3 regions of the Phyllobacterium sp. YR620 genome follow, and region 1 is predicted to be linked to each of the others. Evidence: predicted binding sites of a transcription regulator. Region 1 holds the regulator's gene; each other region holds the start of a gene.
What was found. The regulator PhoB, encoded in region 1, activates phosphate uptake and scavenging genes when phosphate is short. The targets are predictions, from matches to a motif close to TGTCATNNANCTGTCAT.

Region 2: BLR72_RS10250 (YdcH family protein) is a predicted target of PhoB. The motif match lies at 3,886-3,902, and genes of this name have one in related genera.
Region 3: BLR72_RS16330 (inorganic phosphate transporter) is a predicted target of PhoB. The motif match lies at 1,965-1,981, and genes of this name have one in related genera.

The regions. Positions count from the first base shown of each region.
Region 1 covers NZ_FNJP01000001.1:1,079,578-1,085,058, reverse strand. The annotation lists gene BLR72_RS05080 (LCP family protein) at 1-822, shown strand, start outside; gene arsC (arsenate reductase (glutaredoxin)) at 832-1,254, opposite strand; gene dmeF (CDF family Co(II)/Ni(II) efflux transporter DmeF) at 1,335-2,276, opposite strand; gene BLR72_RS05065 (metal/formaldehyde-sensitive transcriptional repressor) at 2,273-2,551, opposite strand; gene phoB (phosphate regulon transcriptional regulator PhoB) at 2,708-3,394, opposite strand; gene phoU (phosphate signaling complex protein PhoU) at 3,413-4,138, opposite strand; gene pstB (phosphate ABC transporter ATP-binding protein PstB) at 4,161-4,934, opposite strand; gene pstA (phosphate ABC transporter permease PstA) at 5,005-5,481, opposite strand, start outside.
Region 2 covers NZ_FNJP01000002.1:710,011-715,491, forward strand. The annotation lists gene BLR72_RS10225 (esterase-like activity of phytase family protein) at 1-445, shown strand, start outside; gene BLR72_RS10230 (NAD(P)H-quinone oxidoreductase) at 530-1,534, opposite strand; gene BLR72_RS10235 (DUF1192 domain-containing protein) at 1,630-1,815, shown strand; gene BLR72_RS10240 (MFS transporter) at 1,927-3,183, shown strand; gene BLR72_RS10245 (ArsR/SmtB family transcription factor) at 3,261-3,524, shown strand; gene BLR72_RS10250 (YdcH family protein) at 3,644-3,823, opposite strand; gene BLR72_RS10255 (YdcH family protein) at 4,050-4,253, shown strand; gene purE (5-(carboxyamino)imidazole ribonucleotide mutase) at 4,358-4,855, shown strand; gene BLR72_RS10265 (5-(carboxyamino)imidazole ribonucleotide synthase) at 4,852-5,481, shown strand, end outside.
Region 3 covers NZ_FNJP01000005.1:18,453-23,933, forward strand. The annotation lists gene BLR72_RS16320 (NAD(P)/FAD-dependent oxidoreductase) at 1-768, shown strand, start outside; gene BLR72_RS16325 (beta-ketoacyl-ACP synthase III) at 772-1,896, opposite strand; gene BLR72_RS16330 (inorganic phosphate transporter) at 2,038-3,636, shown strand; gene BLR72_RS16335 (oxidoreductase) at 3,695-4,537, opposite strand; gene BLR72_RS16340 (SDR family oxidoreductase) at 4,672-5,421, opposite strand; gene BLR72_RS16345 (aldehyde dehydrogenase family protein) at 5,469-5,481, opposite strand, start outside.

The DNA of each region.
Region 1 (5,481 bases):
CTTTCGGCCGATCGCAGCGAGTTGAATGTCGTGAGCTTCCCGCGCGACCTGCTCGTTCCCCTTCCCGCCTGTTCCGGCCGCGAGGGCCTGCCCGGCCAGCGGGCGCACCTCGGCATGATCAACTCATCCTTCATGTTCGGCGGCATCGGTTGTACCTGGAAGACCGTCGAAACCCTAACGGCCATAAAGATCGATCACGTGATCAAGGTTGATTTTAGCGGCTTCAGGCGGATTGTTGAGGCCATTGGCGGCGTCGAATACTGCATATCCGAACCAATCCACGACAAGCTTGCCGGGCTGGACCTCCCTGCGGGATGCCAGACGCTCAATGGCGAAGAAGCGCTAGGCTACGTGCGCGCCCGTTACAGCATAGGCGACGGCACCGATATCGGACGCATTCATCGTCAGCATGAATTCTTTGGTGCCATGGCTCAAAAATTGCTCGGAGCGCAACTGGCGAACCCTGTGCGGCTCTTCAGCTTCATGGATGCCGCGACGAAATCCGTCATCACCGACCCGGGTTTCAGTCCGGGCGTGATGCGGGAACTCGCCTTCGCCGTCCAGCATCTTTCGTCCGAAAATATTCACTTCATCACCATGCCATGGCACTATTCGACGGCATCCCCCGGACGGGTCGAATGGGTCGAAAAGCCTGCAAAGCGGCTTTTCCGCTCGATAGCCGCCGATAAATCCCTGATGGATACTGAGTTCACGCGGGCCAAGATCGGCGAGCCGCAAGATTCCACGACCAAGCCCTGCGGCGCCAGCCGCGTCGACCACTGCGCCGAAATTTCGCAGGCCGATGGCGTTGCTCGTCCATAACATCGAGGCTCAGCGGACGCGATTGCCCGAGCTGTCGATAACGACCTCACCATCCTCCTTGGAAAACGGGCCCTTCTGCGCATCTGGCAGGATCTCAAGCACAATTTCTGAAGGGCGGCTGAGCCGCACGCCTCTTTCGGTCACGACGAAAGGACGTTCGATGAGGATTGGATTGGCCATCATCGCGTCGAGAAGCGCATCGTCGTCCAACGAAGCATTGTCGAGGCCAAACTCGGCATAGGGCGTACCTTTTTGGCGCAAGGCCTGGCGCACGCTAAGACCAGCCCGGCTGATCATTTCCTTCAGGGTTTCCCGGCTCGGCGGCGTCTTGAGATATTCCACGATCACCGGCTCGATCCCTGCATTGCGGATCATGGCGAGGGTATTACGCGAGGTACCGCATTTCGGGTTGTGGTAAATCGTGACGGTCATCACATGGGCTCCCGGCTATTCGAACGTTCGTCGCACGTGGGGTCTTCAAAGCTCAGCGTGTGACCCACCAGAATCGATATTTACGCGGCCTTCGGCTCTACCTCAACGGTCACATGCGACAACTCATGGATATGTGCGAGTTTGGCACGATAGGACGACGGCGCTTTCGGATCGTCGCTCAAAAGCGAAACAATGGCACCGTGATGCCCCGGGCCAAGCTGCCAGACGTGCAGGTCGGTAATCACGTCGCCCTCCTTTTCGATGGCGCCACGTATTTCATCAGGCAGGTCTTCACCCTGAGGGACATAGTCGAGCAACACGCCGCCCGCATCGCGGATGAGACTCCATGACCATCTGGCGATAACAAGAGCACCGACTATTCCCATGGCCGGATCGAGCCAAAGCCAGCCGTAAATGCTGCCCGCGAGAAGGGCGATGATGGCGAGGACGGACGTCAGCGCATCGGCAAGAACGTGCAGATAGGCGGCACGCAAATTATGATCGTGACCGTGGTGATGATGGTTATCGCCATGGTGACCGTGGTGATGATGGCTATGGTCGTCGCGCAAGAGCCAGGCACAAACAAGGTTGACGGCAAGGCCAAGCACGGCAACGGAGATCGCCTGCGGAAAACTGATCGAGATCGGGTTGGCAAGGCGTAGGAAACTCTCCCAGCCGATCAGCAGTGCAATAAGCGCGAGGATCACAGCGCTGGCAAAACCTGCGAGATCGCCGAATTTTCCCGTGCCGAAGGTGAAACGCGGATTGCTGGCATTCTTCCTTGCATAGAGATAGGCCAACGCCGCGATCAAAATCGCGGCAGCATGTGTCGACATATGCCAGCCATCGGCGACAAGCGCCATCGAGCCGAAAACCGTTCCCGCCACGATCTCCGCAACCATCATCGTCGCGGTCAGCGCGATCACAAACCAGGTGCGTCGTTCGTTGCGCTCGTGATCGTCGCCCAGAAACACATGGGCATGCGTGCCTTGAGGCAAATGGATCGCGTGATCGTGGCTCATTTCAGATACATCCTTACAACGTCGATGAGATCCGCTGCGCCCTTGGCGCGTTCGCTGTCCGTCTCGGTTCCGGGATCGACGACATGCATGCGGATATGGTCCTCGATGAGTTCACCCATCAGGCCGTTTACCGCGCCGCGCACCGACGCCACCAGGTTCAAAATGTCACCGCACGACATTTCCGCTTCGAGCGCACGCTCGACGGCCTCCATCTGCCCCTTGAGACGACGGATCCTTGCGAGGAGTTTTGGTTTTTCCTTGGTGGTATGAGACATAATATAGCCCCCTACCCTATATTTGCGTGAATTTCAAGTCCAGGCTGTGGAGACTTTGAGCAAGGCGTTGTCGGCGGACTACAAAATACCAAAAGGCGTCGCATCAGCCATCTAGCGCTGATGCGACGCCCTTGTTAGAACCACAATAATTGAGAATCAGCCGAACGAATAGCCGGCGCCACGTACGGTGCGGATCGGATCTATCGAACGTCCGATATTGATCGCCTTGCGCAGGCGACCAACGTGGACGTCAACTGTGCGATCATCGACATAGATGTCCGCACCCCAGACATTATCGAGCAACTGGCCGCGCGAAAAGACTCGTCCGGGTGACTGCATGAGGAATTCGAGCAGCCGAAACTCCGTCGGGCCAAGTTTTAGCTCGCGCTCCTTGCGGAAAACGCGGTGCTGTTCGCGGTCGAGCTTGAGATCGCCGAAGCTCAGCACGTGCGAAAGCAGGCTCGGATTGACGCGGCGAAGCATGGATTTGATGCGCGCCAGGAGTTCAGGCGTCGAAAACGGCTTGACCATGTAGTCGTCGGCACCGGTCGAAAGGCCGCGAACGCGTTCGCTTTCCTCGCCGCGGGCGGTGAGCATGATGATTGGCAGGATTTCGGTCTCGCGCCGCGCCCGCAGGCGGCGGCAGAGTTCGATGCCCGACAGGCCAGGCAGCATCCAGTCGAGGATCAGAAGATCCGGAACGTTCTCGCGCAGCGCAATTTCCGCTTCGTCGCCACGTGCGATCGTCTCGACAACATAGCCTTCAGCTTCAAGATTGTACCGGAGGAGGACGCTCAGGGCTTCCTCGTCCTCCACAACGGTGATTTTGGGAGCTATTGCCATATCAAGCCTTCAGTTGAATTAGGACTCGGTCGTTTCATCCACAATAATAGTATGTGTCTGGTCTTCCTTGGGACGTTCCGCCGGCAGTTGCGAACCGGTAACAATGTAATAGACTGTCTCGGCAATATTGGTGGCGTGGTCGCCTATGCGCTCGATATTCTTGGCGCAGAACAAAAGATGCGTACAGGCGGAAATGTTGCGCGGATCTTCCATCATGTAGGTCAGCAATTCGCGGAACAGCGACGTATAGAGCGCGTCGATTTCGTCGTCGCGTTCGCGCACAATGTTCACCTGCTGTACCGAGCGCGTCGCATAGGCGTCGAGCACGTCCTTCAGCTGCGTCAAGGCAAGTTCGGCGATTGTCTGCAAGCCGCGGTAGACCGAGAGCGTCTGGCGGGTATCGGTCACGGCAACGACGCGCTTGGCAATGTTCTTGCCGAGATCGCCGATACGCTCGAGATCGGAGGAAATGCGGATCGTCCCGATGACTTCACGCAGGTCGATCGCCATCGGCTGGCGCTTGCCGATGATGGTGATGGCCTTTTCATCGATCTCGCGCTGACCGGCGTCGAGGATCAGATCGTCCGAGATAACGCGCTGCGCCAGCGCATTGTCGGAATTGACCATGGCGGCGACCGCCTGTTCGACCATGCGTTCGGCATGACCACCCATCTCGGCGATCTTGTGCGTCAGGAACTTCAGTTCGTCATCGTAAGAGCGCACAGTGTGCTGCAACTCGGTCATGTGCTTTGTCCTCGTTCCTGCGTCAGCCGAAGCGTCCGGTGATATAGTCCTGGGTGCGCTTCTCGGTGGGGCTTGTGAACATCATTTCCGTATCGCCGACCTCGACAAGATTGCCGAGATGGAACATGGCCGTGCGCTGCGAAACGCGCGCTGCCTGCTGCATCGAGTGGGTAACGATGACGATGGTGTAGTTTTCGCGCAATTCATCGATCAGTTCCTCCACCTTTGCTGTGGCGATGGGATCAAGCGCCGAGCACGGCTCGTCCATGAGGATCACTTCCGGACTGACGGCGATGGCGCGGGCAATGCACAAGCGCTGCTGCTGGCCGCCGGACAGACCGGTGCCAGCCTCATGCAGGCGATCCTTCACCTCGTCGAAAAGGCTGGCGCGGCGCAGGCTTTTTTCAACGATTTCATCAAGTTCGTGGCGACCCTTCGCGAGTCCGTGAATGCGCGGTCCATAGGCAACGTTCTCGAAGATGGACTTCGGGAAAGGGTTGGGCTTCTGGAACACCATGCCCACCCGGGCACGGAGTTCGACGACGTCGATCTTCGGATTGTAGATATCCTCGTCATCGAGCGTGATCTTGCCGCCGATCTTACAACCTTCGATGGTGTCGTTCATGCGGTTGAGACTGCGCAGGAACGTCGACTTGCCGCAGCCCGAAGGGCCGATCAGCGCCGTGACCATCTTTTCCGGCACGTCGAGGCTGACACCGAACAAGGCCTGCTTGTCGCCGTAGTGAACAGTGACTTCCTTGCCTTGCATTTTGATTGCGTTGGGCTGGGCGCTCATCTTGTCGTTTACCGCCTTTTCGAGATTTCGTTCCGTCATAAGGTTCATAACTAGGTCCTCTCTCGAACAGTTACCAGCGGCGCTCGAAGCGGCGACGCAGAAGGATGGCCGTGATGTTCATGACCGCGAGGAAGAGAAGCAGCACGATGATAGCACCGGACGTCCGCTCGACGAAGGCGCGCTCCGCTTCGTTGGCCCACATGTAGATTTGCACGGGCAATGCCGTCGAAGGATCGAGCGGCGTTACCGGATTGTTGGCGACGAAAGCCACCATGCCGATCAAAAGCAGCGGCGCGGTCTCGCCGAGGGCATGCGCCAGGCCGATGATGGTACCGGTCAGAATGCCGGGTGCGGCGAGCGGCAGGACGTGATGGAAAACCATCTGCGTCTTCGATGCGCCAATGCCAAGCGCCGCCGCGCGGATGGACGGGGGTACGGCACGCAGCGCGGCGCGCGTCGCGATAATGATTGTCGGCAGCGTCATCAGTGTCAGCACGAGACCGCCGACCAGCGATGCCGAGCGCGGCATATGCAGGAAGTTGATGAA
Region 2 (5,481 bases), on a different contig from region 1:
GAAGGATGACGAGAAGGGTTTCGTCAAGCTCCTTGCCTATAACGTCAAGGACAAGAGCTGGAGCGCGGTCTCCTATCCGCTCGACAAGACGGAAAATGGCTGGGTCGGCCTCTCGGAGATCACCGCCCATGACGGTCAGCTCTATATCATCGAGCGTGACAACCAGATCGGCCAGAAGGCCGCGGTGAAGCGGCTCTATCGCATCGCGCTCGACGATTTGAAGCCGGCCAAGATCGGCGACAAGCTTCCGGTCGTGACCAAGGTGCTTGCCCACGACTTCATGGACGATCTGAAAGCTTCGAATGGCTATGTCGTTGAGAAGCTTGAAGGTTTCACCATCGATTCCGATGGCAATGGCTATGCCGTTACCGACAATGACGGTGTCGATGGCTCCTCCGGCGAAACCCTGTTTTTCAGCGTCGGCAAGGTGCAGGCGACCAACTGATAACGCCGGGTAGCAATCGACCGGGCCGCAGCCTTACACCTGCGGCCCTATCGCGTTTCTATGTAAACAATAAGAGTTCGTCGTTTAACCGACGTCGAGCACGATCTTGCCGATGTGATGGCCGTCTTCCATGCGCTCATGCGCCCGCCAAGCCTCGTGCAGCGGATAGACCATGTCGATCACCGGCGCAACGCGGCGCTCGACCAGCAGCGGCCAGACCTTGGTCTCAAGCGCCCTTGCGATACCCGCCTTGAACTCCACGGGCCTGTTGCGCAGGGTTGACCCTGTATGCGTGAGGCGTTTCACCATCAGTTTGGAAATGTCGCTCGTCGCCTTGGCTCCATGCAGAAAGGCAATCTGCACAATCCGCCCATCAAGCGCGGCGGCTTCGTAGTTGCGCTCGATGTAATCACCGCCGACCATATCGAGGATGAGATTTGCACCCTTGCCCTCGGTCGCATCCTTGACCGCCTTGACGAAATCTTCCTCGCGATAATTGATGGCATGGCTGGCGCCGAGCTTGAGGCAGGCCTCGCGCTTCTCCTGCGAGCCGACAGAGGTCATGACCGAGGCGCCGAACGCGTGTGCGAGCTGAATGGCTGTCGTGCCGATGCCGGAGGAGCCGCCATGCACGAGGAAGGTTTCGCCTTCCTTCAGCGCGCCGCGTTGGAACACATTGTGCCAGACCGTGAAGTACGTCTCCGGAATGGCGGCCGCCTCGATATAGCCGTAGCCGGCCGGGATCGGCAGCGCGTTGGTTTCGTGCACGCTGCAAAACTCGGCGTAACCGCCGCCGGCAACGAGCGCGGTCACCCGTTCCCCTATTCGAAAGCGGGTAACATTTGCGCCCACAGCGACGATATCGCCGGCAATTTCAAGTCCCGGAATATCGGAAGCGCCGGCCGGAGGCGGGTAGTGACCCTGCCTTTGCAACACGTCCGGACGGTTCACGCCTGCGGCCTTGACCTCGATCAACAACTCGCCCGGACCTGGCTCGGGGACGCCGCGTTTTCCTGCCTTCAGCACCAACGGCCCCCCTGGCTGGGTGATCTCGATTGCCGTCATGGTTGTCGGAATTTTTTCGGCCATGGAGCTGTTCCCTTCGATCGATTCGCCAGAATGATTTGCAATTCCAAGTGGTTGGGCTGTATCTTCGTATATTAGAGCTTATCTTGGAGGAAATGATGTCAGTTTTCGACGAAGAGCCAAGACGCAAGGTCGTTCACGACATAGGGCAGGATCTGTCGCTGCTGTCGGTTTCCGAACTTGACGAGCGGATAGCCCTGCTGCGGACTGAAATCACACGCCTTGAAGAAGAACGTTCCCGCAAGGGCAACAGCAAGGTCGCGGCCGAAGCGCTCTTCCGCTAAGTTTTGATAGTCTCCGGGTAACAAAACAGGGATGCCATGAAGTTACCCTATTGCTCCATGAAACGAACCCGGTGCCGGCGGAGTTAGCGAGTCGGTTCCTCCCTCATTCTCATGCAAGGTCTTGCCGTGTTTCGTTCGTTCATCCAGGTCTTCGCGCTTCTTTGCGGTACATCGTTTCTTGTCATGGCGTCCGGCCTGCACGGCTTGCTCCTGCCACTGCGCGGCGGTGCTGAAGGCTTCTCGACGACCTCGCTCGGCCTCCTCGGGACGGCCTGGGCAGGGGGCTTCATCACATCCTGCCTGCTTGCGCCCCGCCTGGTGCGGCGGGTGGGCCATGTGCGGGCCTTCAGCGCCTTTGCCGCGATCGCGGCAATTGTTGCGCTGTTCACCGGGATCCTTGTCGAACCGATAGCGTGGATCGCCCTGCGCGCCCTGACCGGCTTTGCCATGGCGGGCTCCTACATGGTTATCGAAAGCTGGCTGAACGAGCGGGCGACGAACTCCAATCGCGGCCAGATTTTCGGCCTCTACATGGTAGTCAACTTCGCGTCCATCACTGTTGGCCAGATGATGATCGGCTTTGGCGACGTGCGCTCGGGGACGTTCTTCATGCTGACCGGCATCCTCTTCTGCCTCGCACTGATACCGACCGCCATTTCGACCGCCAGCAGTCCAAAACCGCTGACGGAAGTCCAGCTCGACCTCAGGGCACTCTACCGCAATTCGCCCGTGGCTTTTCTGGGCTGTATCCTCATCGGTGTGGCCAACGGCGCGTTCGGTACGCTCGGTGCGGTCTATGGCGCCTCCACGGGCATTTCGACAACCGAGATCGCCTTGATGATGAGCGCTTCGGTCATGGGCGGCGCCCTGATGCAGATCCCCGTCGGCCGCATGTCCGACCGCACCGACCGGCGCTACGTCCTTGCGATCGTTGGCGGCGCAGCTGCTGTGATCGGTCTTCTGATCTTCCTCATATCGCCGCACAATGCCTACGTTATCCTGATCATGACGGCGATCTATGGGGGGCTTGCCTATGCGCTCTATCCTGTCGCTGTAGCCCATGCCAACGACTTTGCCGACTCGGCAAATTTCGTCAAAGTCACGAGCGGCCTGCTGCTGCTCTACGGCTTTGGCACGATGCTCGGTCCCATCCTCGGCGCCCTTGCCATGGAGAGCATTTCGCCATCGGCGCTCTTCGGCGTCACAGCGCTCGCGCATGTTCTGATCATGACCCATGCGATTATCCGCTCGCGCATGCGCGCGCCCGTGCCGATAGAGCTCAGGGACAATTTCAAAACTGCCGGTGCCGAGCGGGTAACGCCGGAAAGCGTGCGGCTTGACCCGCGCGCCGAAAACCCGGCGGAATAGGCGTTTGCGGGCCTCTGGAGGTTCGCTCGACAACGAAATCCGTTGACAATGCGCTTCGTTTAAACCGACTATTCTACATGGTCGAGACGGATGCCTTTACAGCCATTTCAGATCCCAACCGCCGTTACCTCCTTGAGGAACTTCGCCGCGGGCCAAAAACCGTGAACGAGCTTGCGCTCGGGCTGCCGATCTCGCGGCCAGCGGTTTCCCAGCACCTGAAAGCGCTACTCGATGCGCGCCTCGTCAAGGTGAAATCGGAGGGCACGCGCCGCATCTACGCCGTCGATGACAGCGGTTTCTTTCACTTGAATTTATGGCTCGACCAATTCTGGAGCGGATGAGACGACTCTCATGGGCGGGCAAAGAAAAACCCGGTCCCTGCGTGAAGCGGAGACCGGGCTCTTTTATCGCTGCCATCGCGGCGCTGGGTAGCTGCCGGATGGAATTTCGTGGGACCTTCCTAGTGGTGGGTGACGGCTAATTTCAGCCTTTCGATCTGTTCTTTCAGCATAAGCTTGCGACGCTTCAAATCGCTTATCATCAGGTCGTCGGAGGCGGGACTTAACAACGCATCAGCAATCTGCTTTTCAAGCGCTCCATGCTTACGTTCAAGCGTTTCAAGATGAGACTCAATGGCCATCCGGCTTCTCCCTTGGTTTGTTGCCCAACTCGTACGTGCTCCACTTGCCGCGCGGCAAGTATGTGACAGAGCCGTGACAGTCTGCCACCACTTTAAGCAATTGTCGAATTTGTTTCGTAGGATTTTCTTGTGGTGTAAAATGTGATATGGCGACGTGCTGGCGAGGACAGAATTGCCTGCAACCAGTCACTAGCTTCTATTACAGCGAAATATCGGGAATCACTGCATGTCCGATCAGGATCAGGCTGACATTCGATTGGCAGTCGCAAGATTGAAACAAGAACACATGGACTTCGATGCCGCCATACAAGCAATGATCCAGGTGGGCTGCGACCAGCTTCGCATCCAGCGCATGAAGAAGAAGAAGCTCATCATCAAAGACAAGCTCATCGAGCTCGAAGACAAGATTACCCCCGATATAATTGCCTGATTGCAAGAACGGCAGGCACCTGTCCGCGAGTTAACTTGCGGGGGACAACCTTTTCCTTTAATCCGGCCTACTCCCACACCGCCTCGTATTTCAGAGGATGCTCAATGCCAGATAAACGCGCTGACGTCGCAATCATCATGGGAAGCCAGTCCGACTGGGCCACCATGCGTCACGCCGCCGAAACGCTCAATGCGCTCGGCATTTCCCATGACGACCGGATCGTCTCGGCACACAGGACACCGGACCGTCTCGTCGCCTTTGCCAAAGGCGCGCGCGAGGATGGTTTCAAGGTCATTATTGCGGGCGCCGGCGGCGCTGCACATCTTCCCGGGATGGCAGCCTCGATGACTGCTTTGCCCGTGTTCGGCGTTCCGGTCGAATCGAAGGCTCTGTCGGGGCAGGACTCGCTGCTGTCAATCGTGCAGATGCCTGCAGGTATCCCGGTCGGGACATTGGCGATCGGGCGGGCTGGCGCCGTCAATGCAGCATTGCTGGCCGCGGCGGTCCTGGCGTTGAACGATACAGCACTTGCGGTACGGTTGGATGAATTCCGGCAGGCGCAAAGCGACAAGGTTGCTCTGCGGCCTTCTGACGAGGCATGAGCATGATATCACCAGGTTCGACAATAGGCATTATCGGCGGCGGGCAGCTTGGGCGCATGCTGGCGATGGCGGCGGCGCGGCTTGGCTACCGGACGGTGATCCTGGAACCCCAGGGCGATTGTCCTGCAGGTCAGGTCGCCAACCAGCACATCCTCGCGGCCTATGACGAGCCGAATGCGCTCGAACAACTCGCCGAGGTCAGCGATGTCATTACCTACGAATTTGAGAATGTGCCGGTGGATGCAGCGGAAACGCTGAACGAGACAAAAAGTGTGTTTCCCCCGCCCGAGGCGCTCAAGGTTTCGCAGGACCGCGTGGCGGAAAAGCGCTTTCTTGCCAAGGTCGGCATCCCGACGGCGCAATGGCGCATCGTCGAAGGCGAAGGCGATCTCGAAGCCGCGTTGCTGGCGTTCGATGGCAAGGGCATATTGAAGACACGGCGCTTCGGCTACGACGGCAAGGGCCAAGTCAAGTTCACCGGAGCCAAGGGCGAGAGTGCGAAGGCCGGCTACGCGGCAATCGGCGCGGTGCCCGCCATCCTCGAGGCGATGGTCGATTTCACGCGTGAAATCTCGGTAATCGCCGCGCGCGATCAGGAAGGCAACATCAAGGTCTACGACATCGCC
Region 3 (5,481 bases), on a different contig from region 1:
CGTTTCCTTGGGGGAAACTACGACAAGGGGACGGGCCACATCCAGCCGATGAAGCTCGTCGTCGGAACCGCCCGGGCAGCAGCAAAAGCCGGCGCGCATCTCTTCGAAAACACCAAGGTCACGGGGATCAGTTCCGAAAATGGACGCGTTGCTGTCACGACCGGTTCGGGGACCGTGACGGCGGCCAAGGCCCTGATCGCGGTCAACGCCTATGGCGGCAATCTCGAGCCCGTCAGCGCGGCGCATGTGATGCCGATCCGTTCCTTCATCGGCGCCACGGTTCCGCTCGGCAAGGACAGCCCCGTCCTCCCAGGCGGGGAAAGTGTCGACGATTCCCGCTTTGTCGTGCGCTATTTCCGCCGCTCACGCGACGGCCGCCTGCTCTTTGGCGGGCGCGAGGCCTATACGGCCGATAATCCGGAGGACATCAGCACCCATATCCGGCGGCAGATCGCCGAAATCTATCCGGCACTGGCGGATGTCGAGATAACACAGGCTTGGGGCGGTTCGGTCGGTATCACGCTTCCGCGCCAACCCTTCGTGCGCGAGGTGATGCCGAATGTGATCTCGGCCGGCGGCTATTCCGGCCATGGGGTGATGCTGGCCAACTATGTGGGCAAGCTCTATGCGGAGACCGTAGCCGGCAATCGCGACCGGCTAAAGCTTCTGGAAGAGCTAAAGGTCCCGGCATTTCCCGGCGGGCGCACATTACGGGCGCCGCTGCTGTTTCTGGCGCTCAGCTGGTACGCGCTGATGGACCGGGTCTAGCAGCTATACCTTCCTGACGATCACGCTGCCGACAGAATAACCGGCGCCGAAGGAACAGATGACGCCTAGGCTGCCGGGTGCGAGATCGTCGGAGAATTTCGAGAAGGCGATGATCGATCCGGCCGACGACGTGTTGGCATAGTCCTGCAGGATGTTCGGCTGTTCGCCTGGCTGCGGCTCGCGCCCCAGCACCTTGACGCCGATCAGATCATTCATGCCCTTATTGGCCTGATGCAGCCAGAGGCGGGACAGGTGCGCGGGTGCAATGTTCTCGTCGGCAAGGTGGGTGAGGATAAGGTCGGCGACGATCGGCACGACCTGCTTGAACACCTTGCGGCCCTCCTGGCGGAACAGCATGTCGCGCCGGTCGCTCATATGGCCTTCGCGGGTCCGCCGCAGGAACCCGTTATTGTTGCGGATATTGTTGGAAAACTGGGTGAGGCAGCGGGTCGACACGATTTCGAAACGATCGGGCGCCGTCGCAAGATCGGCACGCTCGAGCAAGACCGCCGTACAGACGTCCCCGAAGATGAAGTGGCAATCCCGGTCGCGCCATTCGAGATGGGCCGAACAGATTTCGGGATTGACCATGAGGATAGCGCGGGCCGAGCCTGAACGGATCATGTCTGCCGCCGCCTGAATGCCGAAGGTCGCCGACGAACAGGCGACGTTCATGTCGAAGCCGAAACCCTCGATGCCGAGCGCCTGCTGCACCTCGATGGCGATGGCAGGGTAAGGCCGCTCGTGGTTGGAGGCGGCGCAAATGACCACATCGATTTCCGAGGCGGTGCGTCCGGCCTTGGCGAGCGCGTCCGTTGCGGCTTGCACCGCCATTTCCGCCATGACCGAGAGTTCGTCGTCGCGGCGTTCCGGCAAGACCGGATGCATGATTTCGGGATCGAGCACCCCCGATTTGTTGAGGACGTGGCGACGCTCGATGCCCGATGCACGCACGATGAAATCTTCGGCCGACATGGCGATTGGCTCGCGCGTTCCCGCCGCGATCTCGTCGGCATGAAGTTCATTCTGCCGCGTCGCAAAGGTGTTGAACGCCTCGACCAATTCGGCGTTGCTGATGGACTGTTCAGGCGTGAAAACGCCCGTACCGCTGATGACGACCTTATGCATGGCGCTTCCAGTGTTTCTTTCCAAAAACCGATAGAGACTCCCGGCGCCCGGCGCAAGTAATCCCGTATTGTCATAAGAGGTTCATCGACGGGCCATAGGCTTTCCCCATATTTCGATGATGGATTGGTAGGGGAACTGGCTATGACGGCGGAGAATTTGGCGGCAACGAGCCTCAGCGAACACCCTCTCGAAAAACCCAGAAGCCTCGGCAATCTGCCCAACTATGCGGTCGTCGCGATCCTGATCGCCGGCCTTATCTATGTCGGCTGGTCGCTAACGCAGGATTTGACCAGTGCCGTCGCGGTGCCGTGGATCCTGCTCGGTCTTGCCCTCGTGACGGCGCTGGGCTTTGAGTTCGTGAACGGTTTCCACGATACCGCCAATGCGGTCGCGACGGTCATCTACACCAATTCGATGCCGGCGGAATTCGCCGTGATCTGGTCGGGCTTTTTCAATTTCCTCGGTGTGATGACCGCAAGCGGTGCGGTTGCCTTCGGCATCATTTCATTGCTTCCGGTCGAACTGATCATGCAGGTGGGTTCGAGCGCCGGCCTCGCCATGGTTTTCTCGCTGCTGGCGGCCGCGATCATCTGGAACCTCGGCACCTGGTATTTCGGTCTGCCCGCCTCAAGCTCGCATACGCTCATCGGCTCGATCGTCGGCGTCGGCCTTGCCAACCAGTTCGTCGCGCCGACAGGCACGGCAACCAGCGGCGTCGACTGGTCGAAAGCGACCGAAGTCGGCATGTCGCTGCTGATTTCTCCGCTTGTCGGCTTCGGCGCGGCGGCGCTCCTGCTTCTCACCATGAAGCTATTCATCAGGAACAAGGCGCTTTACGAGGCGCCCAAGGGCAATACGCCGCCGCCGCTGTGGATTCGTGCAATGCTGATTTTCACCTGCACCGGCGTCAGTTTCGCCCACGGTTCGAACGACGGCCAGAAGGGCATGGGCTTGATCATGCTCATCCTGATCGGCGTTGTTCCGACCGCCTTTGCACTCAACAGGACCCCCGACATCAACTATCTCGACGCCTACAAGGCCGCTGCGACGCAGGCCGGCGCCGTTCTCCAGAAATACGAAAAGCCCGGGGTCGTCGTGGCGGATGCGCACGCCGTCGTCAGCGAGGCCGTGCGAACCAAAACCTGGAGCGATGCCACGACTGTCGCGCTACAGCAGTTCATCGTCGATACCAATGCGAGCATTTCGCCCTACGGTTCGGCCGCCAATGTGCCGACCGGCATGGTCAGCAACACGCGCAACGACATGTATCTTGCGGGTGAAGCGCTCAAGCTGATCGACAAGAAGAAGCTGCTGCCGATGGAAGCGGCGGACCTTGCCGTCATCAAGACCTATCACCAGGCGATCGACAATGCGACGAAGTTCATCCCAACCTGGGTCAAGGTGGCCGTGGCGCTGGCGCTCGGGCTTGGAACCATGGTCGGCTGGAGGCGCATCGTCGTGACCGTCGGCGAAAAGATCGGCAAGACCCACCTGACCTACGGCCAGGGCGCTTCTGCCGAACTGGTGGCCATGGGGACCATTTTCACTGCCGATACGCTCGGCCTTCCGGTGAGCACGACGCACATATTATCGTCGGGCGTGGCTGGAACGATGGTTGCGAACGGATCGGGACTGCAGATGTCGACCGTGCGTAATCTGCTGATGGCCTGGGTGCTGACGTTGCCCGTTTCGATCGCCCTGTCGTTCACGCTGTTCGTGATCCTGCGTCATCTGATCTGATAAAACTGGCCTCAAACGAGAAATTATGGCCGGCCATGCCGGCCATCGTCGTGGTCAATCAGGCTTTCGGCGCGTCCGCGCCGACGGTCACCTCGGCCCAGGCGTCGAAATCGCGCGCCAGTTCGCCGATCTTCTTGCGGGCATTTTCTAGCGCTTCCTTGCCGAGGAGAAGACGCAGCGGTGGATTTTCCGCCTCCACAGCCTGGACGATCGCCTTTGCCGCCCGCACCGGATCGCCTGGCTGGTTGCCGCTGACCTTGCGCAGCATATCGAGCCGCGCGCCTGCGGTGGTCCGGTAGTCCTCCATCGTTTCCGGTACTTCATTGGCCGAGCGCCCCGCCCAGTCGGTGCGGAAGCCGCTGGGCTCGACGATCAGGACCTTGATGCCGAGCGGCGCCACCTCCTTCGACAGCGATTCCGAAAGAGCCTCGACGCTGAACTTGGTTGCTGCATAGAAGCTGACGGCGACATTGGCGATGAGACCGCCCTGCGAGGAAATATTGACGATCGTCCCGGAGCGCTGCTTGCGCATGACAGGCAGGACCGCGCGCGTCATGTTGGCGAGACCCCAGACGTTGATGTCGAACATCTTGCGCACTTCATCCATGTCGCTCTCTTCGAGCGAGCCGAAATAGCCGATGCCGGCATTGTTCACGAGCACATCGATCCGACCGAAATGCTCGTGCGCCGCCTTGACTGCGCTGGCAATCTCTTCGGCCTTAGTCACATCGAGCTTCAGGACGAGGGCATTGTTCTTGTGGTCTTTGGCAAGTTCTTCGACATGCGCCGGGTTGCGCGCGGTGACGACGGTCGGATAGCCGAGTTCAAGCGTGTGCCGCGCGAGTTCGCGGCCAAAACCGGTTGAACAGCCAGTGATGAACCAGACAGGTTTGGATGTCATGATGATGTCCTTGATGATGAGGCGCCGCAGGGTCCAAACGGATCAGAGGAGCGCCGTGGGAAAAGCTGGACTACGCGTGCAATGTAGACCACCCGGCAACTGATTCAAGTTTTGATGCAACCTGAGTTCATCGTTCAGATGCAACGTCCCCCATCCACCTCAAGCGCAACCCCGGTTATGAACTCCGCTTCGTCCGAGGCAAGCCACAGCGCAGCATTGGCAACATCGAGCGGCGTCGACAGGCGTCCGAGAGGCACGGTCGCCTTGAACTGCGCGCGCTTCTCCGGCGTGTCCTCGCCCATGAACAACCCGAGCATCGGCGTTTCGCCTGCCACAGGGCAGAGGCAATTCACCCTGATCTTTTTGGGTGCAAGCTCGATGGCCATGGACTTGGTAGCGCTGATTGCCCATCCCTTGGAAGCGTTGTACCAGGTCAAGCCCGGCCGCGGCCGCAATCCCGCCGTCGACGCCGTGGTGATAATCGTGCCGCCGCCCTGCGCCTCCATGATCGGAACGACGGCGAGCGCTGCATAGTAGATCGATTTCATGTTGACGCCGGTGATAAGATCGAATGTGCTCTCGTCGACGTCGAGCATCGACCCGTTGCGGTAGGTGAAGCCGGCATTATTGACCATGATGTCGATGCGGCCGAACTGGTCGGCTGCCGCCTGGACCATGCTCTCTACTTCGTCCTTGCGCGTCACGTCGGCATGAACGGCAATAGCCTTCGCGCCGATAGCTGCGGCAACCTTTTGCGCACCCTTGAGATTGAGGTCGGCCACGACGACATTGGCGCCCTCCTCGGCAAAGCGCTTTGCCATCCCTTCGCCGAACCCTGACGCTGCGCCGGTGATGATTGCTGTCTTGCCTGCCAAACGGGTCATTTCATCTCCTGGATATGCTCATTGCTGGAATTGCTTGATATTTGCGGTCAATCGTGGCGG